DNA from 4 places in the Rhizobium sp. 10N427 genome. Region 1 is predicted to be linked to each of the others. Evidence: predicted binding sites of a transcription regulator. Region 1 holds the regulator's gene; each other region holds the start of a gene.
What was found. Region 1 encodes PhoB, which activates phosphate uptake and scavenging genes when phosphate is short. Its sites were predicted from a motif close to TGTCATNNANCTGTCAT; they were not measured.
Positions count from the first base shown of each region.

Region 1 (7,207 bases):
TTAACTTTGAATGTTAGGATTAACAATCAAAACGGCGTGCAATCGCCTGTATTTGGCTGATGATACGGTGGCATTTCTTGACGGAGCCAATGCCGTATAAGATACGAGTAAGATATCCCGACTAAGGTGTAAGGCATGTACCGGGCCCTCACACGCGATATAGAAGTTGTTGTCGAGCCGTTTTATCTGGAGGAGCAATCCGATCCGGACGACGATCGCTATGTCTGGGGATACCGCATCGTCATCAGCAACAATTCCGGCCTGTCAGTCAAACTCGTCAACCGTTACTGGAACATAACGGACCAGAACGGCGTGGTCGACGAGGTGACGGGACCCGGAGTCGTCGGCGAGCAGCCACGGCTGGAGCCCGGCGATACCTATGAATATTCGTCCGGTTGCCCGCTCGATACGCCATCGGGGCTGATGTTCGGCCATTACCAGATGGAAACGGACGAAGGCGAGCTCTTCGATGTCGAGATACCCGCCTTCTCCCTGGATTCACCCGGCCTTCTCAGAGTGCTGAACTGACCGTCATTCGGCCGGCTGCAGCTCTGCCGGCTCGAAACGATAGGTGGTCGAGCAGAATTCACAGGTGACGGCGATCTCGCCGTTCTCCTGGCTGGCCTCGATCTCCTCCGCCGAAAAGCCCTTTAGAACGCCGCCGATTTTTTCACGTGAACAGCTGCAGCGGTCGTAGACCTGTTTGGCCTCGAAAACGCGAACACCGCGCTCATGGAACAGGCGATAGAGAAGCCGCTCGGTTCCGACCAGCGGATCCGTCAGCTCGTCGGCGTCGATGGTCTCGACCATGGCGCGGGCTTCTGCCCAGGCGTCATCTTCCTTCAGACCTTTCGAAATTTCATCGCCGTCTCCGCCATGCAGATCCGGCTGGCGCATGCGCTCGGGCGCTTCCGGCAGGAACTGGGCGACAAGCCCCCCTGCCCGCCAGCGATGCCGCGGCTTGCCGCTGCTGTCGCGGTCGAGAAGTTCGGCAGCCGCCAGACGGACGCGCGTCGGGATCTGTTCGGATTGGCGGAAATAGACGCCGGCAATATCCTCGAGCGAGGTACCGTCGAGTTCGACGATGCCCTGATAGGGCTGGCTGAACTTGCCCTGATCGATGGTGAACGCCAGCACGCCCTTGCCGAGCAGCTGCTCGGGTTCGGTCTGGCCGTCGGCGATCGCCTGATCGAGCAGCGCATGATCGAAACGCGCATAGGCGCGCACGTTCTCCGGTGTCGCAAAATCGGCAACAAGCAGGTCGACAGGGCCATCGCCCTTGGTCTGTACCGTGAACTTGCCTTCGAATTTCAGCGACGTGCCGAGCAGAACCGTCAGGACCACGACTTCGGCCAGAAGCCGGGCGACGGGTGCGGGATAGTGGTGGCGCTCAAGGATGGCGTCGAGCATCGGGCCGAGCTGGACGGCGCGGCCACGCACATCCAGGCCTTCAACCTGAAATGGGACGACGTGATCATCGCCGGCGAAATGAAGCTCGTTGAGAGCGGCGGCTGTGTCTGCCATGGTCTTACTCCTAGTCGTCAGAGCGGCAGACCAAGCTGTCTTCCCGCTCGCGCGGCCACCAAGCCATCAGGCCGGATGTGGCGTCCAATATGGTTCAGATCGCGCCCAGGCACCATGCAAGAATCGATTTCTGCGCATGAAGACGGTTTTCCGCTTCATCGAAGACCACGGATTGCGGGCCATCGATCACATCGTCCGTCACTTCCTCACCACGATGAGCCGGCAGGCAATGCATGAACAATGCATCCTTGCCTGCTTTCGCCATCAAAGCCTGATTGACCTGATAGGGCTGGAAGACGTTGTGACCGCGAGCCCGATGTTCCTGATTCATGGAGACCCAGGTATCGGTTACCACGCAATCGGCGCCTTCGACCGCACGGTCGGCATCATGGCTGAGCATGATTTCGGCGCCCTCATTGCGGGCCCAGTTCAGATAGTGATCCTTCGGCTCGGAACCAAGGGGGACAGCCATGTTCATGCGGTAGCCGAAACGGGCAGCTCCTTCGACCAGCGAATGCAGCACGTTGTTGCCGTCGCCGGTCCAGGCGATCGTCTTGCCCTTGACCGGGCCGCGATGCTCTTCGAAGGTCATGATGTCGGCCATGATCTGGCAGGGATGCGTATCATCCGTCAGCGCATTGATCACCGGTACCGTTGCGTGTTCGGCAAGCTCCAGCATGCGGTGATGCTCGGTGGTGCGGATCATGATCGCGTCGACATAGCGCGACAGAACCTTGGCCGTGTCGCCGATCGTCTCGGCGCGGCCGAGCTGCATCTCGGTGCCCGAGAGGAACAGCGTCTCGCCACCCAGCTGGCGCATGCCGACATCGAAGGAGACGCGCGTCCGTGTGGAAGGCTTTTCGAAGATCATCGCCAGCATCTTGCCGGCCAGCGGCTTGTCGCCCTTGCCTGCTTTGAACGCCTGCTTGCGCAGCATCGCGTCGTCCATGATGACGCGCAGATCGGCAGAGCTCATCGCCGAAAGATCGAGGAAGTGTTTGGGGGAAGCCATGTCGTCCTTACCTGTTTGCCCCGGAAGGCATCTATCCGTTCAAGCCGTCTTCTTGGCCTTCGATGCGCGAATGCTTTCGGCAGCCTGCTCAATGCGGGCAAGACCCTCGCGGGCCTCCTCGGCAGTGACGACCAAAGGCGGCAGCAGGCGCACGACATTGTCACCGGCGGGCACGCCAAGCAGGTGGGCGCCGCGGATGGCAGCCAGGAGTTCAGTCGAGGGAACGGCGGCCTTGATACCGAGCAGCAAGCCCTCGCCGCGGATATCCTCGATCACATCGGGATAGCGGTCCTTGAGCGATGCGAGGCCCTGGCGGAAGACCAGAGCCACATCACGGACATGTTGCAAGAAGCCTTCGGCAAGGACGATGTCGAGCACGGCGCCGCCGACGGCCATGGCCAGCGGATTGCCGCCATAGGTCGAGCCGTGGGTGCCGGCCTTCATGCCGGACGCAGCTTCCGCCGTTGCCAGGCAGGCGCCGAGCGGGAAGCCGCCACCGATGCCCTTGGCGACAGCCATGATGTCAGGGGTCACGCCGGACCACTCATAGGCAAAGAACTTGCCGGTACGGCCGACGCCCGTCTGGACCTCGTCGAGAATGAGCAGCAGGCCCTTCTCGTCGCAGAGCGCGCGCAGCGCCTTCATGAACTCTGTGGTCACCGGGCGAATGCCACCCTCGCCCTGAACCGGCTCGATCAGAATACCTGCGGTCGCATCGGTGATTGCGGCGCGCACAGCGTCGATATCGCCAAAGGGCACCTGGTCGAAGCCAGGGGCCTTGGGGCCGAAACCTTCGAGATACTTCTCTTGCCCGCCGGCAGCGATCGTCGCCAGCGTACGGCCGTGGAAGGCGCCTTCGAAGGTGATGATATGGAAACGCTCGGGATGGCCCTTCGAATACTGATAGCGGCGTGCGGTCTTGATCGCGCATTCCAGGGCTTCCGCGCCGGAATTGGTGAAGAACACCTTGTCGGCGAAAGTCGCCTCCGTCAGCCGCCTGGCGAGCTTTTCCTGCCCGGGGATTTCATAGATGTTGGACAGGTGCCAGACCTTGTCGGCCTGCGCCTTCAGGGTATCCACGACATGCGGATTGCTGTGGCCGACCGAGGTCACGGCAACGCCGGCACCGAAATCCAGATATCGTTCGCCGCTTTCGGTAATCAGCCACACGCCCTCACCTCGCTCGAACCGCAATGGGGCACGAGAATAGGTATCATATAGCGGCGCGGCTTCAGCCATGGCGCGGTCTCCTGTCAGCGTTACGGGCAACCGGACTCCGGCTAAAAACCAGGTCCGAAAAATTAAAAATGCCGCCTTTCGGCGGCGACTGGCACTATTTACTTTTCGCACTGCAATGTCAACAAAACTGCGGCTTTCGTGGCTTCTGAGAGACGCTCAAGCAATGTCGCGTTTTATCAACAGCTAATGTTGCAGAAATGACTCTCAGGGGAAGCAAGTTGGGGAAAACCCCGAATTCGATTCATCCGGATTCCTGCGACTCTTGTCACGGAGTCAGCCTCACACTAGGTTAAAACTCAATTACTAGACTGCATGCGGCGGAACTAGTCACCAAAATTAGTCAAGCGTTTCTTGTGCCGGATTCGTCCGGGGCAAACAGTGAGGGATTCTGCCTTCGCAACGCTTAAACGGCGGAGACACAGGGCATGAACTGGACAGACGAGCGGGTCGAGAAACTCAAGAAACTGTGGTCCGAAGGGCTGAGCGCGAGCCAGATCGCTGCCCAGCTTGGCGGCGTCAGCCGTAACGCCGTTATCGGCAAGGTTCACCGTCTGGCGCTGCCGGGCCGTGCGAAGGCCGGCGGCAACGCCACGGCTGCGCGCGCTCCCAAGCGTACGGCGGCAGCACCCCGCGCCCCAACCTACGCATCGCGTCTGGCGACGACCCGTACGGTCACCCGCCAGCAGGGCGCGACGATGCTGAAGGAAGAGATCGAGATCGACGTCATGGAGGAGATGGAATACCGTCCCGCCAAGAACGTGATCGTCCCGATTTCCCGCCGTCTCGGCCTGACGGAGCTCACCGAGCGCACCTGCAAGTGGCCGGTCGGCGATCCCTTGAAGGACGATTTCCACTTCTGCGGCTGCGAAAGCCCGGATTCTTCGCCTTACTGCACCTACCACCAGCGCCTGGCCTACCAGCCGGTCAACGAGCGCCGCAGGGCAGCAGCCCGGGCAAACTGAGCCGGGTAAGCACAAACGAAAAACGGGCCTCGCGGCCCGTTTTTTTGTGGTCTCAATTCCGAAAGCTTCAAGCTTCCATCGAATATCCAGCGCCGCGAACGGTGCGGATGACATCCTGCATGTTGGAGAAGTTCAGCGCCTTGCGCAGACGGCCGACATGGACATCGACGGTGCGCTCGTCGACATAGATGTCGTGACCCCAGACGCCGTCCAGAAGCTGCGAGCGCGAGAAGACGCGGCCGGGAGAGGCCATCAGGAATTCCAGCAGGCGAAATTCGGTCGGTCCGAGACGGACTTCGCGGGTCTTGCGATGAACGCGGTGCGTCTCGCGGTCGAGTTCGATATCGCCGCATTTCAGCACGGTCGACAAAACCTCGGGCTTGGCGCGGCGCAGCATCGCCTTGACGCGTGCGACGAGCTCGGGCGTCGAGAACGGCTTGACGACATAGTCGTCGGCACCGGTCGAGAGGCCACGAACGCGTTCGCTTTCCTCGCCGCGCGCCGTCAGCATGATGATCGGCAGGCGCTCGGTCTCCGGGCGCATGCGCAGCCGGCGGCAAAGCTCGATGCCTGATACGCCAGGCAGCATCCAATCAAGGATAAGAAGGTCCGGCGTCCGCTCCTGAAGGCGGATTTCCGCCTCATCGCCGCGCAGGATGGTGTCGACCTCGAAACCTTCGGCTTCGAGATTGTAACGAAGAAGCACGCTCAGTGCTTCTTCGTCTTCAACGACTGCAACTCTCGGGATCATTCTGTTCTGTCTCCTGAGGCCCGGTCCGGATATTATTCCGTGACCGCGCCGACGGTGTTGGCGGTGTCGTCCTTCGGACGCTCGCCCTCCGGCTGGGCGCCGGTCGCCATGTAGTAGATGGTTTCTGCGATGTTGGTGGCGTGGTCGCCGATGCGCTCGATGTTCTTGGCACAGAACAGAAGGTGTGTGCAGCTGGTGATGTTGCGCGGATCTTCCATCATGTAGGTCAGAAGCTCGCGGAACAGCGAGGTGTACATCGCGTCGATTTCCTCGTCGCGCTCGCGGATCGACTTCGCCTTATCGGCAGCGCGCGTCGTGTAGACGTCGAGCACTTCCTTGAGCTGGACGAGCGCCAGTTCGGAGAGATGCTCCAGGCCGCGGCCAAGCTTGCGCGGAACGCCGGTGCTCTGCACGGCGATGACGCGCTTGGCGGTGTTCTTGCCGAGATCGCCGACGCGCTCGAGGTCGGCAGCGATGCGGATCGAACCCATGATCTCGCGCAGGTCCGACGCCATTGGCTGGCGGCGGGCGATGGTGACGATCGCCTTGTCGTTGATCTCGCGCTCGGCGTGATCGAGGATCACGTCGTCGGAGATGACCTTCTGCGCCAGTGCGCCATCGCCGTTGACCAGCGCGCGCACAGCGTCGGAGACCATCTGTTCCGCCAGACCGCCCATTTCGGAGATGCGGCGGGTCAGGAACTTCAGATCTTCGTCATATGCAGAAAAGATATGTGTCGATGCCATGGGAAATGTCCTTGAGTGTCTCTATCGGAAGTCGTGACGCCAAAGATCAGCCGAAGCGGCCCATGATGTAGTCCTGGGTGCGCGGATCGTCCGGATTGGTGAACATCTTGTCGGTGTCGTTCTCCTCGACGAGGTTGCCGAGGTGGAACATGGCGGTGCGCTGCGAGACGCGGGCCGCCTGCTGCATGGAGTGCGTCACGATGACGATCGTGTAGCTTTCGCGCAGCTCGTGGATCAGCTCCTCGACCTTTGCGGTGGCGATCGGGTCGAGCGCCGAGCAGGGTTCGTCCATGAGGATGACTTCAGGGCTGACGGCGACGGCGCGGGCGATGCAGAGGCGCTGCTGCTGGCCGCCGGACAGGCCGGTGCCGGATTCATGCACGCGGTCCTTGACCTCGTTCCAGAGGCCGGCGCGCTGCAGGCTGGTCTCGACGATCTGGTCCATGTCGGCCTTCGACTTGGCGAGACCGTGAATGCGCGGGCCGTAGGCGACGTTTTCATAGATCGTCTTCGGGAACGGGTTCGGCTTCTGGAACACCATGCCGACGCGGGCGCGAAGTTCGACGACGTCGATATCCGGATCGTAGATATCATCGCCATCGAGCGTGATCTTGCCGGTGACGCGGCAATTGTCGATCGTATCGTTCATGCGGTTCAGGCTGCGCAGGAAAGTGGACTTGCCGCAGCCGGACGGGCCGATGAGCGCAGTCACGGTGTTTTCGCGGATGTTCAGCTTGACGTCGAAGAGAGCGCGCTTTTCGCCGTAATAGACGGAAACGTCCTGGCCGATCATCTTGTAAGGGATGCTGTTCATCTTCTGGTCCAGAGCCTTCTCAACTGCTGCTTCTGTCAACATGTTCATGGGTTTCTACTCCGTTTACCAGCGGCGCTCAAAGCGACGGCGCAAGAGGATGGCTCCGATGTTCATGACAATCAGGAACAGGAGCAGGACGATGATGGCACCCGAGGTACG
Region 1 is NZ_JBFTID010000004.1:20,487-27,693, forward strand. It holds gene apaG (Co2+/Mg2+ efflux protein ApaG) at 136-528, shown strand; gene AC1DIJ_RS09845 (Hsp33 family molecular chaperone) at 532-1,524, opposite strand; gene argF (ornithine carbamoyltransferase) at 1,619-2,536, opposite strand; gene AC1DIJ_RS09855 (aspartate aminotransferase family protein) at 2,576-3,775, opposite strand; gene AC1DIJ_RS09860 (GcrA family cell cycle regulator) at 4,201-4,737, shown strand; gene phoB (phosphate regulon transcriptional regulator PhoB) at 4,805-5,488, opposite strand; gene phoU (phosphate signaling complex protein PhoU) at 5,521-6,234, opposite strand; gene pstB (phosphate ABC transporter ATP-binding protein PstB) at 6,281-7,096, opposite strand; gene pstA (phosphate ABC transporter permease PstA) at 7,112-7,207, opposite strand, start outside.

Region 2 (7,207 bases), on a different contig from region 1:
GCGATGTCGGCCATCTGGCGATGCGTATCCGCATGCGCGGCAAGCAGGCGATCGGACTGGGCGCGCCCAACGCATCGGCGCTTTTGCGGCAGTCCTTCGATGATTTCTTCGAACTGAATGTTGGTGAGGCGAATTCCACCTTTGCGCTGCCGAAGGTGATTGCGCTGCAGCCTTCTCCAAATATCCGGCCCTATATCACCCAGGCGCTGCAGGCGGCCAAGCTGCAGGGCGAAGGCTGGCTCGATATCGCCGAACTCGGAACGCTGTTGCGGCAGGTCTATCCGGAGTTCAAGGCGCAGCATTTCGGCGCTCCGAACCTCAGCTCGCTTTTGAAGCGATGCGCCTTTATCGAAACGCAGATGCATGGCACAAACCGCATGCAAATCAGAATGAAGCGGAACGGCTAAGCGCCGGGCCGCAGCAAATGCGGGAGGCATGCATGCGCAGTTCGGTCGAGATCTACAACATCCGCACGGCCAAGAGCCGGGTCGTGTTCCAGACGGAGCAGCTGATCGAGGCGCCGAATTTTTCGCCCGATGGCCGCTACCTGCTGCTCAACGGCGATGGCCTTCTGTATCGCTTGTCACCGGATGGTGAGGGCGGCCTGCAGCAGGTCGACACCGGCTTTGCCACTGCCTGCAACAACGATCACGGCATTTCGCCCGACGGAAAGCAGTATGTGATTTCCGACAAGACCGAGCACGGCAAATCCTGCATCTATACGCTGCCCTCGGAAGGCGGCGCGCCAAAACAGATCACCGAAAACCTGCCATCCTATTGGCATGGCTGGTCGCCTGACGGAAAGGAACTCGCCTATTGCGGCATCCGCGGCGATCTCTTCGACATCTATACGATTTCCGTCGATGGCGGGGCCGAGCGGCGGCTGACGCATGGCGAGGGGCGCAATGACGGGCCGGATTATTCCTTTGACGGGCAGTGGATCTATTTTAATTCCAGCCGCACCGGGCTGATGCAGATCTGGCGGATTCATCCCGATGGGACCGGTTTGGAGCAGGTCACGCACGACAATCACGGCAACTGGTTTGCCCATCCGGCGCCCACCAACGACAAGGTGCTGCTGCTTTCCTACGACGCTGACGTCTTCGATCATCCGCGCGACCTGCATGTGCGCCTGCGGTTGATGGATATGGACGGCGGCAATCTGACGACGCTTTTCGAGCTGTTCGGCGGGCAGGGCACGATCAATGTTCCCTGCTGGTCACCTGATGGTGACGAGTTTGCCTATGTCCGGTATCTCCCGGCCACTTGAAGCTTCTCTGAAAAGCGGGCAAGAGGCTTTCGTCAGGTGCCCGCTTGCCGCGGGAGAATCGGGAATCCGGTGCAAGCCCGGAACGTGCCCAACGCTGTAAGGCCGACGCCTGCCGCATCATGCCACTGGTTGACACCGGGAAGGCTGCGGCGGGCGGATGACGCCAAGTCAGAAGACCGGCCTGGCATCATAGACTGATCCCGCGCGGACGGCGGGGCGGTTGCGTTGTTGGGGATTTGACGATGCGGCCCATGAACAAGGATGCGCTTGAAGGCGCGTCCGCCTTTTCCGCTGACGAGCGCGACGCCGTCTACCGGGCGATCATGACCAGGCGCGATGTGCGCGACCAGTTTCTGCCTGATCCCATCCCATCCGATGTGCTGGTGCGGCTGCTTGAGGCCGCACACCACGCGCCCTCGGTCGGCTTCATGCAGCCCTGGAATTTTATCGTTGTCGAAGATGCCGGTGTGCGTCAGCGCGTCTGGAACGCCTTCGACAGGGCGAACCGCGAGGCGGCCGGGATGTTCGACGGTGAGCGGCAGGCGACATACCGTTCCCTGAAGCTGGAGGGCATCCTCAAGGCGCCGCTCGGCATCTGCATCACCTGCGATCCGTCACGCAGCGGTGACGTCGTGCTGGGGCGCACGCATAATCCGCGGATGGATAGCTATTCAACCGTCTGTGCGGTGCAGAACCTCTGGCTCGCGGCACGGGCCGAAGGCATCGGCGTCGGTTGGGTCAGCATTTTCCATGAGAGCGAACTCAAGGACATTCTCGGCGTGCCCGAGCATGTCGAGATCGTCGCCTGGCTCTGCATCGGCTATGTCGATACGCTCTATAGCGAGCCCGAGCTGGCCGTCAAAGGCTGGCGGCAGCGGCTGCCGCTCGACGAGCTGATCTTCCGCGATGGCTGGGGCCGCCGCTAATTCCGCTGTTGCTGCTGCGGCTGCGGGCCTGAGGTGGCCGGATTCTTCAGGTCGATGCTGCCCTGGTCGCCCGCGAGAAATTGCGGGCCTATCTGGCGTACCTTGCTGTTTCCGGGGTCGTAGGGGCGGTCGGGTACCTGTGCCTGCGGCGCAGCCGGTGTGGGGGCAGCAGTTGCCGGCGGCTTGGTGGTGATCGTCGTGATCGAGCCCTTTGGCGGCGGGGCGCTGACCGTCTGGTTCTTGCGCATCTGTTCGTAATAGGCGGTCAGATTGCAGGTGCAGGAAGATTTCTCGCCGGGCGCCCGGTTCTTGTAGGCGAAGGCGTTTGGCATGGCGCTGTAGCGGGCGCCAGTCGCGGCCGAGATCATGTTGGCCGCGTCGGTGTTGGAGACGTCCTGATAGAAAAGCTCGGTCTCGATGCCCGGGCACATTTTCGAGCAGGTCGAGGCGTCGCGGCTGAAATCGATCGAAGTCGCATTGGTGCTGATCGGGAAGAAGCCGCCATCGCAGCTGCGTACGCACATGGTGCTGACATGCGACATCATCTCGCCGCGCGGCACGCCATATTGGGTGTTGCCTTCCTCGCCGTTGCCGAGCGGAATGAAGGTATCGCCGCGCATCGCCTGTTCTTCGGTGCTTGGCGCCGGGACATAGGCGCGCTCGTCCGGCTGATAACCCGGATCGTCGTTGCAGCCGTTATCGTCGAGGGCGGCCATCAGTTCGCGGCGTTCGTTGACATCGCTGCCGCCGGCCTCCCGCAGTTGGTTGCGGCGGTCCTGGAGGTGGTGGATGTTGTCGATCATCCGCGATTCCGATTCCTGCAGGTCGCTGCAGTAGCGGTCATTCTCGCCGCCGATGACGACCATGCTGTCTACGCTGCAGCCGTTGCTGCGCAGGTCGTTGCGCAGCTTGCGGAGCTCGAGGTTCTGTTCGGCTATGGCGCTTGCATATTGGCGGATCTCCGGGCCGTTGCCGATCACCTGCGGCAGGTCGGCAAGGCGTCCGCGCAAATCTTCGCAGATCGCGCTGGTCTGCGCCGCCACGGGCGCGGCAGCGGCGAGAAAGAGAGCAAGGGTCAGGATTCGGCGTTTCACGGTATCATCCCGCAGCATAGTAAACCGGAAGCGGCAGAGCATTTGCCGCATCCGTTCTGTCTAGCTGCCTTCCGTTAACAAGCTAACGAAGGAATTCTAACGCATTTTTCCGATCGACGGCAAATCACGCCGGCTGCTGTGCCTCGACCACGGCGAGAGCTGCCATATTGACGACGCCGCGCGAGGTCACCGACGGCGCCAGGATGTGGGCCGGAAGGGCCGTGCCGAGCAGGATCGGGCCGACATGCAGGCCGTCGGTCATCGACTTGACGACACCGAGCGTGATGTTGGCCGCATCGAGGTTCGGGAAGACCAGCAGGTTGGCTTCGCCATGCAGCGTGGTGGACGGCATGACGCGCTTGCGGATTTCGTCCGCGATTGCGCTCTCGCCATGCATTTCACCGTCGACCTCGAGATCGGGGGCGGTATCACGGATCAGCTGCAGGGCACCGCGCATTTTCGTGGCGCTTTCGCTTTCGCGCGAGCCGAAGTTGGAATGCGAGACGAGGGCGGCGCGCGGCGTGATGCCGAAGCGCTTGATTTCCTCGGCAGCCAGAACGGCTGATTCAGCCACTTCCTCGGCGCTCGGATTGAACGTCACGTAGGTGTCGGTGAAGAAGGTCGCGCCGCGCTGCGAGATCAGCAGGCTGAGTGCCGAGAAATCGCGGACATCCTTGCGCTTGCCGATGATCTGGCGAACGTCGCGCAGGTGCTTCTCGTAACGCCCTTCGAGGCCGCAGATCAGCGCGTCTGCTTCGCCGCGGCGCAACGCCAGCGCACCGATGACCGTGGTGTTGGTGCGCACGATCGTGCGGGCCGCTTCCGGGATGACGCCCCGGCGGCCGACGAGGGACAGATAGAGATCGACATATTCGCGGAAGCGCGGATCGTCTTCCGGGTTGATGACGGCGAAGTCGGAAAGCGGGCGGATGCGCAAGCCATAGCGCTGCAAGCGGGTCTCGATGACCTGCGGACGGCCGATCAGGATCGGTTCGGCAATGCCTTCTTCGATGAGAACCTGAGCGGCGCGGAGCACGCGTTCGTCTTCACCTTCGGAGAAGATCACCCGCTTCTTTTCGGCAGCCTTGGCGGCCGTGAAAATCGGCTTCATGATGAAGCCGGAGCGGAAGACGAAGCGGTTCAGCTGGTCGAGATAGGCGTCGAAATCGGTGATCGGACGGCGTGCGACGCCGCTCTCGGCCGCGGCCTTGGCGACGGCAGGCGCGATGCGCAGGATCAGGCGCGGATCGAAGGGCGAAGGGATCAGGTAGTTCGGTCCGAAGATCGGCGTTTCGCCGGAATAGGCGCGGGCAGCGACATCGGACGGCTCTTCGCGGGCGAGGCCGGCGATGGCGCGGACGGCTGCCATCTTCATCGCTTCGTTGATCTCCTCGGCGCCGCAATCCAGCGCGCCGCGGAAGATGAAGGGGAAGCAGAGAACGTTGTTGACTTGGTTCGGGAAGTCCGAGCGCCCCGTGCAGATCATCGCGTCCGGCCGGGCAGCACGGGCGAGTTCCGGCATGATCTCCGGCGTCGGGTTCGCGAGCGCCATGATCAGCGGCTTTTCGGCCATCTGCTCGAGCAGTTCCGGCTTCAGAACGCCGGCAGCAGAGAGGCCGAGGAAGACATCGGCGCCGCCGATGTTTTCGGCGAGCGTGCGGGTATCGCTCTTCTGCGCGTAGACGGCTTTCCATTGGTCCATCAGCACGTTGCGGTCCTCGTAGACGAGGCCTTCGATGTCATGGACCCAGATGTTTTCGCGCTTGGCGCCGAGTTCGACGAGCAGATTGAGACAGGCGAGCGCTGCAGCGCCGGCGCCAGACGTGACGATCTTGACGTTGCTGATCGACTTGCCGGCCAATTCCAGGCCGTTGAGGATGGCGGCGGCAACTATGATCGCGGTGCCGTGCTGGTCGTCATGGAAGACGGGAATGCGCATCTTTGCGCGCAGCTGCTGTTCGATCTCGAAGCATTCCGGCGCCTTGATATCTTCGAGGTTGATGCCGCCGAAGGTTGGCTCAAGCGAAGCGACGGTCGAGACCATCTGCTCGACGGTCGAGGCATCGACCTCGATATCGAAGACGTCGATATTGGCGAACTTCTTGAAGAGAACGGCCTTGCCTTCCATCACCGGCTTGGACGCCAGAGGGCCGATGTTGCCGAGGCCGAGAACGGCAGTGCCGTTGGAGATGACAGCGACCAGATTGGCGCGCGAGGTATAGTCGGCGGCCGTCTCCGGATCGTCGCGGATCGCGAGACACGGCGCGGCGACACCGGGCGAATAGGCGAGTGCCAGATCGCGCTGGTTTCCGAGCGGCTTGGTCGCCTGAATTTCGAGTTTGCCGGGGCGGGGATAGCGGTGGAAGAACAGCGCCTGTTCGTCAAGAGTTCCACCTGTCAGGTTCTTCTCCGTCTTGGATTTGTCCTGATTATCCATTGCCTTCTCCAATACCGCAGTCATGTCGTTTGAAGCCTTCTCCATACAACAATCGGTGCGGCGGGACAGCGGGAATTTGAGGTTGAAAGCGGAAAACTCTTGTGCCCGAGGGATGCGTCAAACAACCGCGCTGTCATCTTCCTGAAACACGAGTCTGATTTTGGAAGGCCAGATGAACGATGGGGCACGGGCAGGATGCCTGTGATGGATTACATGGATACGCGACACTTCCGTACGCTCTTCATTTCCGATGTGCATCTCGGTTCCAAGGCTGCCAAGGCCGACTTCCTGATCGACTTTTTGCGCCACCACGAGGCAGACACGATCGTCCTCGTCGGCGATATCGTCGATGGCTGGCGCCTGAAGCGCAGCTGGTACTGGCCGCAGGTCTGCAACGACGTCATCCAGAAACTGCTGCGCCAGGCGCGCAAGGGTACGCGCGTCGTCTACATTCCCGGCAATCACGACGAATTCCTCCGCGACTTCCCGGGCATGCATTTCGGCGGCATCGAAGTGGCCGAGCGGATGATGCACGAGGGCGCCGACGGGAAGAAGTATCTGGTGCTGCATGGGGACGAATTCGATGTCGTCGTCCGCAATGCCCGCCTGCTCGCCTATCTCGGCGACTGGGCCTATGACATGGCGATCCGCATCAATATCGTTCTGGCCGCCATCCGTCGCCGCATGGGCATGCCTTACTGGTCGTTCTCGGCCTGGGCCAAGCTGCAGGTCAAGCATGCCGTCAACTTCATCGGCGAGTTCCAGCGTGTCGTGGCCGACGAGGCCCGCAAATGTGGTGCCGACGGCGTCATCTGCGGTCACATCCACCATGCCGTCATCGAAGAGATGGACGGCGTGCGCTATATCAATACCGGCGACTGGGTCGAAAGCTGCACGGCGATTGCCGAGCATGAGGACGGCACTTTCGAACTGATCACCTGGAATGCGATCGCCAGCAGCGAGCCGGTGACTTTGAAGCTGACGCACCAGCCTGAGCGCGCGCCGCAGGCTGCCTGATTTTCAACCCGCCATATTGCAAGACATTTAGCCGTTGCCTCCGGGCAACGGCCCTATTTATTTTTTAAAACGTTTCAAATGGGCTATTTCTCGCCATAGTCGCCCCTAGGTTGATGTGTTAGGCAGCGCACAGTTTCCTGCAGGTCCACCATGATTCCCGCCCAGAATGCCTCTGTCGATGAGGGGGCTCCGCCGCGTTTCCGGCTGCTCAGCGCCCTGTCTTACTGCGCCCCGCTGATCGTCAACGGTGTCGCGCTTCCATTCTTCCCTGTCTGGCTTGCGGTTCACAAATTCACCGATCACGAGATCGGCGTCATCCTTGCCGTGCCGATGGTCGTGCGCGTCCTCGTGGCGCCGGTTGTGGCGATGTATGCCGACCGGATGAAGGAGCGCGCCGACGTGCTCCTATGGTCTGGCGGGTTGTCGCTGCTGACGGCGATCGCACTTTACTGGACGACGAGCT
Region 2 is NZ_JBFTID010000007.1:82,676-89,882, forward strand. It holds gene AC1DIJ_RS16670 (NYN domain-containing protein) at 1-407, shown strand, start outside; gene AC1DIJ_RS16675 (TolB family protein) at 440-1,270, shown strand; cobalamin riboswitch at 1,288-1,469, shown strand; gene bluB (5,6-dimethylbenzimidazole synthase) at 1,513-2,196, shown strand; gene AC1DIJ_RS16685 (DUF2865 domain-containing protein) at 2,193-3,290, opposite strand; gene AC1DIJ_RS16690 (NADP-dependent malic enzyme) at 3,415-5,727, opposite strand; gene AC1DIJ_RS16695 (UDP-2,3-diacylglucosamine diphosphatase) at 5,941-6,744, shown strand; gene AC1DIJ_RS16700 (MFS transporter) at 6,895-7,207, shown strand, end outside.
Region 2: AC1DIJ_RS16695 (UDP-2,3-diacylglucosamine diphosphatase) is a predicted target of PhoB. The motif match lies at 5,859-5,875, and genes of this name have one in related genera.

Region 3 (7,207 bases), on a different contig from region 1:
GCCGCTTTTCATCTCGTGCCGGTTGACCAGGCCTTGTTCCGGGAAGCCGCGACGCGCATCGGGCTGACGTGATTCCGTCCCACTTGGCCAAGCCATCCAAAGCCTCTAAGGTTCTGGTCTGAAACCATTTCCGCGAGTCTCATCAATCCATGTTTCTTCTCTCCGTTGCCGCAATCTGGGCGGTCGCCGCCATCACGCCGGGTCCGAATTTCTTCATCGTCGTGCGCACGGCGCTGGAGGGCTCGACGCGTGCCGCGGTCGCGGTCATCGCCGGGGTCATCCTCGGCACGGTCTGCTGGGGACTGGCCGGCTGGCTCGGCATCAGCGCCTTGTTCTCGGCCGCACCCTTTGCCTACCTGTTCCTGAAAATCGCCGGTGGTGCCTATCTTCTCTGGCTCGGCACCAAGCTTTTGTGGAAGACCTACAGCAAGTCCGCAACGCTGGGCGAACCTGTGGTCCGCCCCGCCATGAGCAGCCGGCAGGCCTTCTATTCCGGCCTGATAACCAATCTCGCCAATCCGAAATCGGCCGTCTTCGTCGCCAGTCTCTTTGCCGCCACCCTGCCTGCCGACCATTCCTGGGTGCATGGCGCTCTGGCCGTGGTGACGATGGTTCTGGTGTCCTCGCTTTGGTACACCTTCGTTCTGACGGTGTTGCGCAACCCCGCAGTCTCAGGCGCCTACGCGCGGGGACGCCGGCGCATCGACGCGATGGCCGGCATCATTTTCATGGGATTCGGCGTCAAGCTTCTGACATCTGCCCGATAGGAGACCGCATGCCGCATCAACTCGTATTCGACCCGGCGTCCGTCGAGCCCGAAGTGGGCGCGCCCGCCGCCGACCGCATCGTTTCCGGCAATCCGCAATTCCGCACCTGGAACCTGGAAGAAGCCGAAGGCGGACTCTACGCCGGCATTTGGGAAGCGACACCCGGTAAATGGCGGATTTCCTACGATGAGTGGGAATATTTCAACGTGCTGTCAGGCCATTCGATCGTCACAGAGGACGGCGGCGAGCCCGTGCATCTCAAGGCCGGCGACCGGATGATCCTCAAGCCCGGCTTCAACGGAACCTGGGAAGTCGTTGAAACGACTCGCAAGGATTATGTGATCCGGGTCTGAGTGCCGAACCTCAGCGCCTGAAACTCTCCGCGAAAGCAGGGGAGGAAATGCGGTTCAGGGTTTTGCGCAATTCTTCCGACGCTTCAGCGCCGAAGGCGTTTTCGAAGCGGTCGCGTGCTTCGGCCCAGAGACGGTTGGCTTCTTCCCATTTTGCCCGTCCGGCCTCCGTCAGCGTGGCCCGTTTGACGCGCTTGTCCTTTTCGTCGGGCACCAGCTCCACCAGCCCGTCCCGGATTAGCGGCTTCAGCGTGTGTCCGAGGGCGGAGAGGTCCATCACCAGCCCGTCGGCCAGGAATTTCAGCGACGGCTTGCCGTTCATATGGATCTGCGTCAGCAGCCCGAACTGCGTGCCTCTCAGCCCGCTTGGTGCAAAGACCTCCTCATAGAGCTGCCCGAGCTGGCGTGTCGCGCGGCGAAGCGCGCTGTTGCTGCAAACGGTCCAGCTTTCGAAGCCCGGTATTTTTTCGTCCATCGTCGTTCTCCTGATCCGGTGTCACCGGATTGCTGCCGGCCGTCAATCGTCTTCGATAATTTCTTCGGTGCGCCCTTGCGCAAGATGTCGTTGATCTCAATATAGTGGTATATGCCACTAATTGCCAACGCATCGAAAAGGATTTCACGATGTCAACTTCCTCCCTTGGTACAGCTCTCGTTACCGGCGCCTCCTCGGGTATCGGCGCCACCTATGCCGATCGTCTCGCAATGCGCGGATACGATCTGCTGCTGGTCGCCCGTGATGCAGCCCGTCTGAATGCCCTGGCTGAAAAGCTCACCACCGCTCACGGCATCAAGGCCGAGGTCCTGCAGGCGGATCTGACGAACAGGGAAGACGTGCGAAAGGTCGAGAAGCGCCTGCGCGAGGACGAGGCGATTACGCTGCTCGTCAACAATGCCGGTATCGGCCCTAAAGGCGCATTGCTCGAAGATGATATCGACTATCTCGAAACGATGATCGAGATCAACGTCGTGGCCGTCAATCGCCTCGGTGTCGCAGCGGCGCAGACCTTCGCGAAGCGCGGCAAGGGCGCCATCATCAACATTGCCTCGGTGGTCGCATTCCTCGCCGAACGCTTCCACGGCACTTACAATGCCAGCAAGGCCTTCGTGCTCAACCTGACCCAGTCGATTCATGCCGAGGCCAGCGCGAAGGGCGTCAAGGTTCAGGCCGTTCTTCCGGGCCTGACCCGCACCGAGATCTTCGAACGCGCTGGCGGCTCGGTTGATCAGCTGCCGCCGTCGATGGTGATGGACGTCACCGATCTCGTCGATGCGGCCCTTGCCGGCTTCGACCAGGGCGAACTCGTGACCATCCCGTCGCTGCCAGATCCTGCCGATTTCGAAGCGCTGAACGCCGCCCGCTATGCGCTCGGACCCAACCTCTCACACAACAAGCCGGCGAGCCGCTACGGCATCGCATAAGGCTCCGGTTTTTGCCGGGCTGCGTCAAACCAACGCAGTCCGACATTAACATTTTGTAATGTTTACAGAGCCTTACAGGTTAAATCCTTGATTTAGTGAACGAACAATCCTGCACGCTATGTGGGGCATCGGAGGCCGACTTCGAACTGTCGCAGAAATGTCATCAAACTGTAATGTGCAGCGCCTAGCCCGCCTTTGCGACGGGAATTTCAGCGCCCTTTGCCAGTGGATACCCCCTCCATGGCGCCGGTCTCGTCGATTGTTCGTTCCATTCAGGGAAGAGACCATATGCTCACCAAGACACTTCTTTCGGCCTGCCTCGGCGCCGGCCTGGTTGCTGCGCTCGCAGTGTCCGCTTCCGCCGCCGATATTACCGGCGCCGGCTCGACCTTCGTCTATCCGGTTCTGTCCAAGTGGTCCGCGGACTACAACAAGCAGACCGGTGACAAGCTGAACTACCAGTCGATCGGCTCGGGCGGCGGCATCGCCCAGATCAAGGCTGCGACCGTCGATTTCGGCGCTTCCGACGCCCCGATGAAGCCTGAAGACCTCAGCGCTGGCGGCTTCGGCCAGTTCCCGGTCGTCGTCGGCGGCATCGTCCCCGTCATCAACGTCAAGGGCATCAAGTCGGGCGAGCTGAAGCTCTCCGGCAAGGTTCTGGCCGACATCTATCTCGGCAACGTTACCAAGTGGAACGACAAGGCGATCGCCGACCTGAACCCGGGCCTCAAGCTGCCCGACAGCCAGATCGCTGTCGTTCACCGCTCGGACGGTTCGGGCACCTCGTTCAACTGGACGAACTTCTTCTCCAAGGTCAACCCGGACTGGAAGTCCAAGGTCGGTGAAGGCACTGCCGTCAACTGGCCGGTCGGCATCGGCGGCAAGGGCAACGAAGGCGTCGCTGCCTACGTCACCCGCGTGAAGGATTCGATCGGTTACGTCGAATACGCCTACGCCCTGCAGAACAAGCTGCCCTTCGTTCTCGTTCAGAACGCCTCCGGTCAGTATCCGAAGCCGAATGCAGATAGCTTCTCGGCTGCTGCTGCCAGCGCCGAATGGGGCAAGGCCCAGGACTTCTACCTGATCATGACCAACGCGCCTGGCGAAAAGGCCTGGCCGATCACCGCCACCACCTGGGCGATCATGTACAAGGAGCCGAAGGATGCCGAGCGCTCCAAGGCTGCTTTCGCCTTCTTCAAGTGGGCACTCGAGAACGGTCAGAAGGAAGCCTCTTCCCTCGATTACGTTCCGCTGCCGGCCACGCTGGTGAAGCAGATCGAAGACTACTGGACGGCGTCCTTCAAGGGTTAAGTCCTGGAAATGCCGGGGCAGGGAGCATTCGCTTTCTGCCCCGTTTGCTTTGACGCCCCCTCAAAAGCAAGTCGAGTATCGATATGAGTGAAGCACTGGCATCGCTGCCGGCCGTCGTGCCGGATGTGAAGCGCCGCGACGGCGCCAACGGCGACCGCATTTTCCATTGGATCGTGATGGGCTGCGGCCTGTTCGTTCTCGCCGCGCTCCTGGCGGCGGCAATCTCCATGGCATGGGGCGGCCTTCTCGCCTTCCGCACCTTCGGCTTCGGCTTCATCACCGGCACCGAATGGGATCCCGTTGCTCAGCATTTCGCAGGTCTGGTGCCGATCTACGGCACGCTGGTGACCTCCGCGCTCGCCATGCTGATCGGCGTCCCGATCAGTCTCGGTATTGCCGTCTTCGTCACCGAGGTGGCGCCGCGCTGGCTGCGCGGACCGATCGGCGGCGCCATTGAACTGCTCGCCGGCATTCCCTCGATCATCTACGGCATGTGGGGCCTCTTCACTTTCGCGCCCTTTATGTCGGATTACGTCCAGCCGGCGCTGATCGACTGGCTCGGCCCGATTCCCGGCATCGGCCTGCTGTTCTCGGGCGCCCCAATGGGCATCGGCATGCTGACGTCAGGCATCGTGCTGGCGATCATGATCATCCCCTACATCTCCTCGGTCATGCGCGATGTCTTCCTGGTCGTCCCGGCGCAGCTGAAGGAATCGGCCTATGCGCTGGGCTCGACCCGCTGGGAAGTGGTGCGCGACATCGTCATCCCGCACACCCGCACCGCCGTCGTCGGCGGCATCTTCCTCGGCCTCGGCCGTGCGCTCGGCGAAACGATGGCCGTCACCTTCGTGCTCGGTAATACCCACAATATCGCGGTCTCGCTGATGGAGCCCGGCAACTCGATCGCCGCCGCGATCGCCAACGAATTTACCGAAGCCGATACCGACATCTATCTCTCGTCGCTGATCGCGCTCGGTTTCATCCTCTTCGTCGTGACCTTCATCGTCCTTGCCGCTGCCAAGCTGATGCTGCTGCGCATGGCAAAGCAGAGAGGCGAATAAGATGACCGGCTCCAACTCCATCTATCGCAGCCGCCAGATCAAGAGCGGCATTGCACTGACGCTCTGCACCGGCGCCACCGGCCTCGGCCTGATCTTCCTCGTCTGGATCCTCTGGACAACGCTGGTCAACGGTCTCTTGGCGCTCAGCCTGAAGCTCGTCACCGAAATGACGCCGCCCCCTGGTGAAGACGGCGGCCTCGCCAATGCCTTCGCAGGCAGCCTGATGATGGTCGTGCTCGCCGTCATCATCGGCACGCCGATCGGCATTCTGGCCGGCACCTACCTGGCTGAATTCAGCCGCGGCAAGAAGATCGGCGCGGTCATCCGCTTCATGAACGACATTCTGCTTTCGGCGCCGTCGATCATCATCGGCCTGTTCGTCTATGAGCTCGTCGTCCGCCAGACTGGACACTTCTCGGGTTATGCCGGCGGCATCGCGCTCGCCTTCATCTTCCTGCCGGTGGTCGTGCGTACCACCGACGAGATGTTGCGCCTTGTACCGGACGTGATGCGCGAGGCAGCTCTTTCGCTCGGCATTCCGCGCTGGAAGGTCACGGTCGCCGTGCTCTATCGCGCCGCCTCGGCAGGTATCCTCACCGGCATTCTGCTCGCCGTCGCCCGCATCTCCGGCGAGACGGCGCCGCTGCTCTTCACTGCGTTGAACAACCAGTATTGGAGCACGGATATGTCCGAGCCGATGGCCAACATCCCGGTGGTGATCTTCCAGTACGCGATGAGCCCCTACGACGAATGGCATGTGCTCGCCTGGGCGGGCGCCTTCGTCATGACCGCAATTGTGCTGCTTCTGAGCGTGGGCTCCCGCGCCATTCTGAACCGTAAAGGTGGCAAATGATGCTGCAATCTTCCTCCACATTAGACACCCGCAGGACCGTGATGCCGATGGCCAACGACAAGCTCACCCTCGAAGATGTCAATTTCTACTATGGCGACGCGCATGCGATCCGTGGCGTCAGCCTGAATTTCCCCGAACGCCAGGTCTCGGCGCTGATCGGCCCGTCCGGCTGCGGCAAGTCCACGCTGCTGCGCATCCTCAACCGCATCTACATGCTCTATCCGAAGATGCGCGCGACGGGCACGGTGAAGCTCGATGGCGAAAACATCCTTGACCCGCGCTATTCGATGAACGAGCTGCGCGCCCGGGTCGGCATGGTGTTCCAGAAGCCGGTGCCGTTCCCGATGTCGATCTACGACAACATCGTCTACGGCATCCGCCATCACGAGCGGCTCGGCAAAGCTGACATGGATGTCCGTGTCGAGCAGGCGCTGCGCCAGGCAGCCCTCTGGGACGAGGTCAAGGACAAGCTGAAGGGCAGCGGTCTTGGCCTGTCCGGCGGGCAGCAGCAGCGTCTCTGCATTGCCCGCGCGGTGGCATTGCGCCCCGAAGTCCTGCTGCTCGACGAGCCGACCTCGGCACTCGATCCGATCTCGACGGCGAAGGTCGAGGAACTGGTGTCGCAGCTGAAGACCGATTTCACCATCGTCATCGTCACGCACAACATGCAGCAGGCGAGCCGCATCTCCGACAACACCGCCTTCATGTATCTGGGCGAACTCGTCGAATACGGCCCGACCTCGCAGATCTTCCAGGCACCGAAGAACAAGCGGACCGAGGATTACATTACCGGACGTTATGGCTGATACGCCCGGTAGCCCTTTTGCCCAATCCCTTTAGGTGTATCCGAATACGCTAATTTACCGGCGCCGGTCCTTTCCGGTAAGAGAGCCCGGTCGCGAGCGGCGCGATGCGGGAGGGCTTCATGTCTTCGGGAATGATCGGGCGGTGGCTTCCACAGGGAGCCATCGCGGGGCTTCTGTTTGCTATCTGCATGTCATCGGTCGCCTTTGCCGGCGAGAGGATCGATCTCGCGCTGGTGATCGCCGCCGACGTCTCGACGTCGATGGATCCGCGCGAGAAGGCGATGCAACAGGACGGCTTCGTCGCCGCCTTCCGCCAGCCCGAGATCATCGACGCGATCGGCAGCGGCAAATATGGCCGCATCGCCGTCACCTATATCGAATGGGGCGGCGACCGCGGTCAGCGGATGGTGGTTCCCTGGACATTGCTCAAGGATGAGGCCGATTGCTGGATGTTCTCGCTGCGGCTTGCCGAGAATTCTCCGACCAAATTGCGCCGCGGCACCTCGATCAGTGAGGCGCTTTCCTATTCGGCATCCCTGCTGCGCCAGAGCGGCTACGCATCCGACAGGCTGGTCGTCAATATCTCCAGCGACGGCGTCAACAGCATCGGCCGGGAGGTCGCGCCCGTGCGCCGGGA
Region 3 is NZ_JBFTID010000009.1:101,573-108,779, reverse strand. It holds gene AC1DIJ_RS19670 (transcriptional regulator) at 1-72, shown strand, start outside; gene AC1DIJ_RS19665 (LysE family transporter) at 150-767, shown strand; gene AC1DIJ_RS19660 (cupin domain-containing protein) at 776-1,120, shown strand; gene AC1DIJ_RS19655 (MarR family transcriptional regulator) at 1,131-1,592, opposite strand; gene AC1DIJ_RS19650 (SDR family NAD(P)-dependent oxidoreductase) at 1,742-2,539, shown strand; gene pstS (phosphate ABC transporter substrate-binding protein PstS) at 2,828-3,850, shown strand; gene pstC (phosphate ABC transporter permease subunit PstC) at 3,934-4,911, shown strand; gene pstA (phosphate ABC transporter permease PstA) at 4,913-5,764, shown strand; gene pstB (phosphate ABC transporter ATP-binding protein PstB) at 5,764-6,570, shown strand; gene AC1DIJ_RS19625 (DUF1194 domain-containing protein) at 6,690-7,207, shown strand, end outside.
Region 3: pstS (phosphate ABC transporter substrate-binding protein PstS) is a predicted target of PhoB. The motif match lies at 2,698-2,714, and genes of this name have one in related genera.

Region 4 (7,207 bases), on a different contig from region 1:
TCTGGTGGCACCGGCGGGGCAGGCCCGCCGGTAGCTAAAGTCTGGAATCAGGCGAAGAAGCCCGCGGCCCAGTAGAACAGCGCCGAGATCAATGCCGCCGCCGGCAGCGTTACCACCCAGGCGATGACGATATTGCCGGCAAGCCCCCACCGCACCGCTGAGACGCGCTTTGCCGCGCCGACGCCGATGATGGCGCCGGTGATCGTATGCGTCGTCGAAACCGGAATGCCGAGCCATGTCGCGCCGAACAGCGTCAGCGCTCCGCCGGTCTCGGCGCAGAAACCCTGCATCGGATTGAGCTTGGTGATCTTCGATCCCATCGTGTGGACGATTCGCCAACCACCGAAGAGCGTACCGAGCGCCATCGCCGTCTGGCAGGAAAGCACCACCCAGAGCGGAACGTGGAAGCTGCCGCCGAGATAGCCCTGCGAATAGAGAAGCACGGCGATGATGCCCATGGTCTTCTGCGCATCATTGCCGCCGTGGCCAAGCGAATAAAGCGAAGCGGAGACGAACTGCAAGATGCGGAAGGTGCTGTCGACGGCAAACGGCGTCTGCCGCACGAAGATCCACGAGACGGCGAGCACCAGGAACAGCGCCAGCAGAAAGCCGATCATCGGCGACAGCACGATGGCTCCTGCCGTTTTCAGCAGGCCGCCCCAGACGATCGAGCTGAAGCCGACCTTGGCGAGGCCGGCGCCGACGAGACCGCCGACCAGTGCATGCGACGAGCTCGACGGTATCCCGAAGACCCAGGTGACGATGTTCCAGATGATCGCGCCCATCAAGGCCGCAAAAATCACCAGCGGGCTGACGATCTCGGGATTGATGATACCGGTGCCCAGCGTTTCCGCCACATGCAGACCGAAGAACAGGAAGGCGATGAAATTGAAGAACGCCGCCCACATCACGGCATATTGGGGCTTCAAAACACGAGTCGAGACGATTGTCGCGATCGAGTTCGCCGCATCGTGCAGTCCGTTCAGGAAATCGAAGAACAGCGCGACCGCGATCAGTCCGATCAGCAGCGGAAAGGCGAGGGTGGCATCCATCAGACGTTCTCGATCACGATGCCGCTGATTTCGTTGGCAACGTCCTCGAACCGGTCGACCACCTTTTCGAGCTCGGCATAGATCTCGCTGCCGATGATATAGGCCATCGGGTTGGAGGCGCCGTGACGGCGGAACAGGTCTTTCAGACCGAGATCGTAAAGCTCGTCCGACTTGCCTTCGACCCGAGTGACTTCCTCAGCGATCGATGTCAGCCGCTGCGCATTGGCGCCCATCCGGTCGAGAAGCGGAATGGCCTCGGCAATCAGATGTGCCGCCTTGACGATTTCCTTGCCCATCTCCTGCATACCGGGATCGAAGCTCTTCTGTTCGAACAGGCGGATGGTCTTGACCGTCTTGTGCATCATGTCGATCGCGTCATCGAGCGACTGGATCAGATCCTTGATGTCGCCGCGGTCGAATGGCGTGATGAAGCTGCGGCGCACGGCCAGCAAAACTTCGCGGGTAATATCGTCGGCCTCGTTTTCCAGCGTGACGATGCGGTTGCAATGCCGCTCGGTATCGTTTCCGGCCAACAATTCGTTCAGCGATTCCGCCGCGCCGACGACGGTGCGCGAGTGCTGAGCAAAAAGATCGAAGAATCGATCTTCGCGCGGAAGAAGTTTGCGAAACCAGCTTAACATGGCGACCCCGTGAGTGCTTGAGTTGTCACGCAACTGTCACAAATGGGGTCCTGTTGCAATAAAAGCCGGGCCGAACATACCGCGCCAGCAGGCTTTTCCACGCGTTTGAGGCAGGTTTCACACAGCCTCGGGAATACGATTCTCTTAATGAAGGTCGAGTGTCAGCTGCCGGTTCTTGATCTGAGGCAGGGGCAGGCCGATATCGATCTTGCCGAACACGCGCCGTCTGCGCTCCTCGTCCTTTTCCCGCTCGGCGCGGCTGGCAGCCACGGTCGCAAGCGCATTCTCAATCACCTGTTCGGCATGGGTCATAGGAACCTCCGTTTTATGTTCCTATTTTGTTCTCATTTAAGCAAATAGTCAAGTCTGCTCATTCACCGAAGTAGAACAGCGGCTCGCGGGTCAGTTCGCCGTTGCCGATATGGCCATACAAGTCCTGGCCGAGGATCCAGTAGGCAATTTTTTGCGTCGTCAGGGAGAAAACATAGTCTCCGTCGATCCAGTGCTCGGCCTTGCTGCCGCCGATTGGGAACAAAAACTTGCCTGCTTGAAATAGGACCGCTTTCTCAGACTTATGATCGAAAATGTATCTCGTTTTCGCCATGTGTCATCCCGCTTCTATACGCAGGATGCAACGTCACATGGGATTTTGATCATGTCTATATTATCAGAAGTAGAGTCTGATTATATTCACAGATAAGCTTTAGCTTAAACAGCATTATCCCAAAAATGGATAATACATCACCGGCCGCAGGGGCGGGGATGTATTCCGGCAATACAAGCTTGGATTGTTGAGTTTGGAGGCCTCGCCCGGAATTGAACCGGGGTACAAGGATTTGCAGTCCTCTGCGTCACCACTCCGCCACGAGGCCATCCGTGAACGACTTGTTCAGTGGTGGCGCGGATTTAGAATGATCCAAAGGAAACCGCAAGAGGTGTTTTTCGAAAAATCTTGACCGGCAACAACTCGTCCACCGTCAATCGGCATCCAGCGCCCTTGATCATTCAGCGAATCCGCTCATTATCCATATATGAGGAATATCTCAAAACCCTTTGTCACCAAGGATGATCCCGACCGCCACATTCGGTGCCAGGACGCGCTTCAGTTCGCGTTCCGCGATTTGATCGAGGCGGCGGTTGCCGCCGGATGGAGTGAGCAGGAAGCGCTGGATGCCGTTGGCTATCTTGCCGAAGGGCATATGCAGGAGCGGGTGGCGAGGGCGGATGCCGCGGCATTGGCGGCGCTTTTGAAGACAATGCGCTGATCCGCGCGGCTATCCAACGCCTCAATTCGATCTTTGAAGCGCGGCAATCGGCGAGACGCCACCTGTGGTGACGCTGGGTGCGGCAGAGCCGATCAGTGGAATACAGAGAATGATTGCGACGAAACCGCCGATAAAGCAGGCGCCGAGTATCAGGGATCTGTTCATGCCTATTCCGCGTTCGCTTCGATTGCGGCCTTTATCGCAAGCGAAGCTGACATGTTCCTGAAACGCTGTTCAGGGTTTTGGTGCGGATTTCAGATAAAGATAGGCGCCGATGGCAAAAAAGCTAAGCGTCAAGCCCGGCCAGGCGATGAACACGGTCGTGTAGCCGCATGCTCCAGTGAAGCAATCTCCGAGCGTTCCCGCTAGGGATAGCCGCATGGACAAGACGCCCGCAAGAATGACGCTTGCGGCGGCGATCAGCAGCAGAATGAAAATCGTAAAACCCGTGCTTCGCATTCGAACCTAAAGAGCGGGCCTACTGATTCCTGCCTGCTGCGCTGTGATTGTCCTCAACTCGTCCGGCTGTTGACCAGCCCGCAGCAAAGAATGCCGACGAGCGCCGCACCGATGAACAAGTCGAAGAGTGTGAAATGCACGAACATGGCAGACATGGCCTGCTCCTCCTCATTTCCTCCGGTTGCAAGAATACCACAGGGCCACGCTTTATGCCACTTCGGAGTTTGGAATGCGCTCCGGCGCACGCGACAGCGCCGCGTCCACTCAAGTATTCTTGCCGCAGCCGCGCGCGGAGCCTTGAAAGCATCCGAACCCGGGATTAAGAGACGCATGTAGGCGCCGAAAACGGGCAAGAGGATAAGATGGATTTCGAAGCAGCACGCGTGAAGATGGTCGACAACCAGATCCGTACGACGGACGTGACGTCCCATTCCGTGTTGAGCGCGTTCCTGACGGTCGAGCGCGAAACTTTCGTCCCGGAAAAGTCGAAGGCGCTGGCCTATATCGATAATGACGTCGAGATCTGTCCCGGCCGCTTCCTGATGGAAGCCTCGCCGCTGGCAAAGCTGCTGCAGCTTGCCGCGATCACCAAGGACGACACGGTTCTCGAAGTCGGCTGCGGTACCGGCTACACCTCGGCGCTGCTGTCGCTGATCGCCGGTTCGGTTACCGCTCTCGAATCCGATGAAGCGCTTGCCGCAACGGCAAAGGCCAATCTCGCAGCCTATCCGAATGTCGCCGTTGTGACCGGCGGTCTCGAGAAGGGCCATACGGCCGGCGCGCCTTATGATCTGATCTTCGTCAACGGTTCCGTCGAGCAGGTTCCGGCAGCTCTTCTCGGCCAGCTCGCCGAGGGCGGCCGTCTGGTCACGGTCGAGGGTTACGGCAACGCCGCCCGCGCCAAGGTCTTCGTTTCCGAGCGCGGCGCCGTTTCCGAAAATGTCTTCTTCAACGCGTCGGTCAAGCCGCTTCCGGGCTTCGCAAAGCTGCGCGAATTTGTGTTCTGAGCAGCATTGCATTGCTCTTTGACGATGCGGGCGCCTCCGGCGCCCGTTTGCGTTTGCGGCGCTGAAACCGGGCCGGGCAGACGGTCCGCAGTTCATCCAACAAAACTGTGCATGGACGCATTCATTTGATTCGCGATGATTTTTTTCGCGTCTTGGGTATTCTAGTGTCTGGGTGATTCGGATGCCCACACCACGCAATCCGATCGTTGCTTTTAGCATAACGGGGATAGATATGGCTCAGCCAAGCGTAGCGCGTGAACCGTCCATGGAAGAGATCCTGGCGTCGATCCGCCAGATCATCGAGAGCAATGATCCGGGTGCCGGAAAGGCCATTTCCCAATCTTTGCCGCCGGTTTACGGCGATGACGGCGAAGACGAAGGCAGCGACTCCAACATCCGTCTGACCGTCGACGACACCTATGCCAATGTCGAGTTTCCCGAGCCGGTGATGCAGGCCGATCCGCGCTTCGTCGCCGCCAATTCGGCAGGTACGCGCGATATCGAGGAGCCCGCGCGCTCCATGTCGCTTGCCGATGTCGCCGCCCGGGTTCGTGCCGCCTCCGAGCGTCTGCCAGCCCAGCCGCCGCGCGAGCTTCCGCCGGTCTTCCGCCAGCCGGAACCCGTGGCCGAGCCCGTCGCTGAACAGGTCCGTGCACCGGTCGAGCATGTATCCGCTCCCGTCGTTGCTCCGCTGCCGGCACCGAAGCAGGCGCCGCTTGTTGCCGAAGCCGCACCGGTGGACGCTGCCCCTCAGCCGGTAGCAGCCGCTGCCACAGAAGTGTTCCCGGAGCCGCAGGCAACGATCGCTCCGCAGGCCGAAATCGCGCCGGAGGCACCCGTCGCCGAAGCCCCGGCTGCCATGCCCCAGTTTCTGCCGCAGATCATGGAAGAAGCCCAGGCGCTGATCTCGCAGGATGCCAGCCTTCAGGTCGCACGTTCCTTCGAAGAGCTGGCGCTTGCCATCGATGGCGCCGAGCGTCGGTCGCTCGATGAGATCGCCGAAGACATGCTGCGTCCGATGCTGCGCGAATGGCTGGATGACAATCTGCCGACGCTGGTCGAACGCCTCGTGCGTGAAGAAATCGAGCGCGTGGCGCGCGGTCCGCGCCGCTAACCGGAAACGCTTTTTACCGAACAAGCCGCTCCGGTCTCCGGGGCGGCTTTTTTATTGACTTGCCCGCAGCCATCCTATTTACAAACCCGCATCCTAAAACCCCGAAGTTTGGTCATAAAATGCTCGACAAGACCTATGATTCCGCCGCAGTCGAACCCAAAATCGCTGCGAAATGGGACGAAGCCGATGCTTTCCGCGCTGGCGCCAACAAGAAGCCCGGTGCCGAAACGTTCACGATCGTCATCCCGCCGCCGAACGTGACGGGCTCCCTGCACATGGGCCACGCGCTCAACAATACGCTGCAGGACATCATGATCCGTTTCGAGCGCATGCGCGGCAAGGATGTGCTGTGGCAGCCGGGCATGGACCATGCGGGTATCGCCACGCAGATGGTGGTCGAGCGCAAGCTGATGGAACAGCAGCTTCCGGGCCGCCGCGACATGGGCCGCGACGCCTTCATCGACAAGGTCTGGGAATGGAAGGCTGAATCGGGCGGCCTGATCTTTAACCAGCTGAAGCGCCTTGGCGCCTCCTGTGACTGGTCGCGCGAACGCTTCACCATGGACGAGGGTCTGTCGCAGGCCGTTCTTGAGGTATTTGTAACGCTTTACAAGCAGGGGCTCATCTACAAGGACAAGCGTCTCGTCAACTGGGATCCGAAGCTGCTAACGGCGATTTCGGACATGGAAGTCGAGCAGCTCGAGGTCAAGGGTAACCTCTGGCATCTGCGCTATCCGCTGGAAGAGGGCGTCACCTACCAGCATCCGGTTGCCTTCGACGAAGATGGCAAGCCGACGGAATTCGAAACCCGCGATTATCTCGTCGTCGCCACGACCCGCCCGGAAACGATGCTTGGTGACACCGGCGTTGCCGTCAATCCGGACGACGATCGCTACACGTCGATCGTCGGCAAGCACGTCATCCTGCCGATCGTCGGCCGCAAGATCCCTGTTGTCGCCGACAGCTATGCCGATCCGACCGCCGGTACCGGCGCCGTCAAGCTGACGCCGGCGCATGATTTCAACGACTTCGACGTTGCCCGGCGCACCGGCTTGCGCGCTATCAACGTTCTTGACGTCGATGGTTCGGTCACCATCAAGGAAAACGAGGACTTTCTGGAAGGTCTCGACAACCCGGCGGCCCTCCACGGCGCCTGGGATCGTCTCGAGGGCCAGGATCGCTTCGCGGCACGCAAGATCATCGTCGAGATTTTCGAAGAAGCCGGTCTGCTCGACAAGATTGAGCCGCACAAGCACATGGTTCCGCACGGAGACCGCGGCGGCGTGCCGATCGAGCCGCGTCTGACCGAGCAGTGGTGGGTCGACAACAAGACGCTCGCCAAGCCGGCGATCGCCTCGGTTCGCGAAGGCCGCACCAAGTTCGTGCCGAAGAACTGGGAAAACACCTATTTCCAATGGATGGAAAACATCCAGCCCTGGTGCATCTCGCGCCAGCTCTGGTGGGGACACCAGATCCCCGCCTGGTACGGCCCGGATGGTCAGGTCTTCGTCGAGAAGACCGAAGAGGAAGCGCTGCAGGCTGCGATCCAGCATTATCTGTCGCATGAAGGCCCGATGAAGGCCTATGTCGAGGACCTGCTCGAAAACTTCAAGCCGGGCGAGATCCTGACCCGCGACGAAGACGTTCTGGATACCTGGTTCTCGTCGGC
Region 4 is NZ_JBFTID010000014.1:121,585-128,791, reverse strand. It holds gene AC1DIJ_RS24460 (hypothetical protein) at 1-38, shown strand, start outside; gene AC1DIJ_RS24455 (inorganic phosphate transporter) at 48-1,052, opposite strand; gene AC1DIJ_RS24450 (DUF47 domain-containing protein) at 1,052-1,693, opposite strand; gene AC1DIJ_RS24445 (hypothetical protein) at 1,838-2,005, opposite strand; gene AC1DIJ_RS24440 (hypothetical protein) at 2,064-2,297, opposite strand; tRNA gene AC1DIJ_RS24435 (tRNA-Cys) at 2,492-2,565, opposite strand; gene AC1DIJ_RS24430 (hypothetical protein) at 2,725-2,958, shown strand; gene AC1DIJ_RS24425 (hypothetical protein) at 2,980-3,123, opposite strand; gene AC1DIJ_RS24420 (protein-L-isoaspartate O-methyltransferase family protein) at 3,780-4,424, shown strand; gene AC1DIJ_RS24415 (DUF2497 domain-containing protein) at 4,657-5,538, shown strand; gene AC1DIJ_RS24410 (valine--tRNA ligase) at 5,658-7,207, shown strand, end outside.
Region 4: AC1DIJ_RS24450 (DUF47 domain-containing protein) is a predicted target of PhoB. The motif match lies at 1,717-1,733, and genes of this name have one in related genera.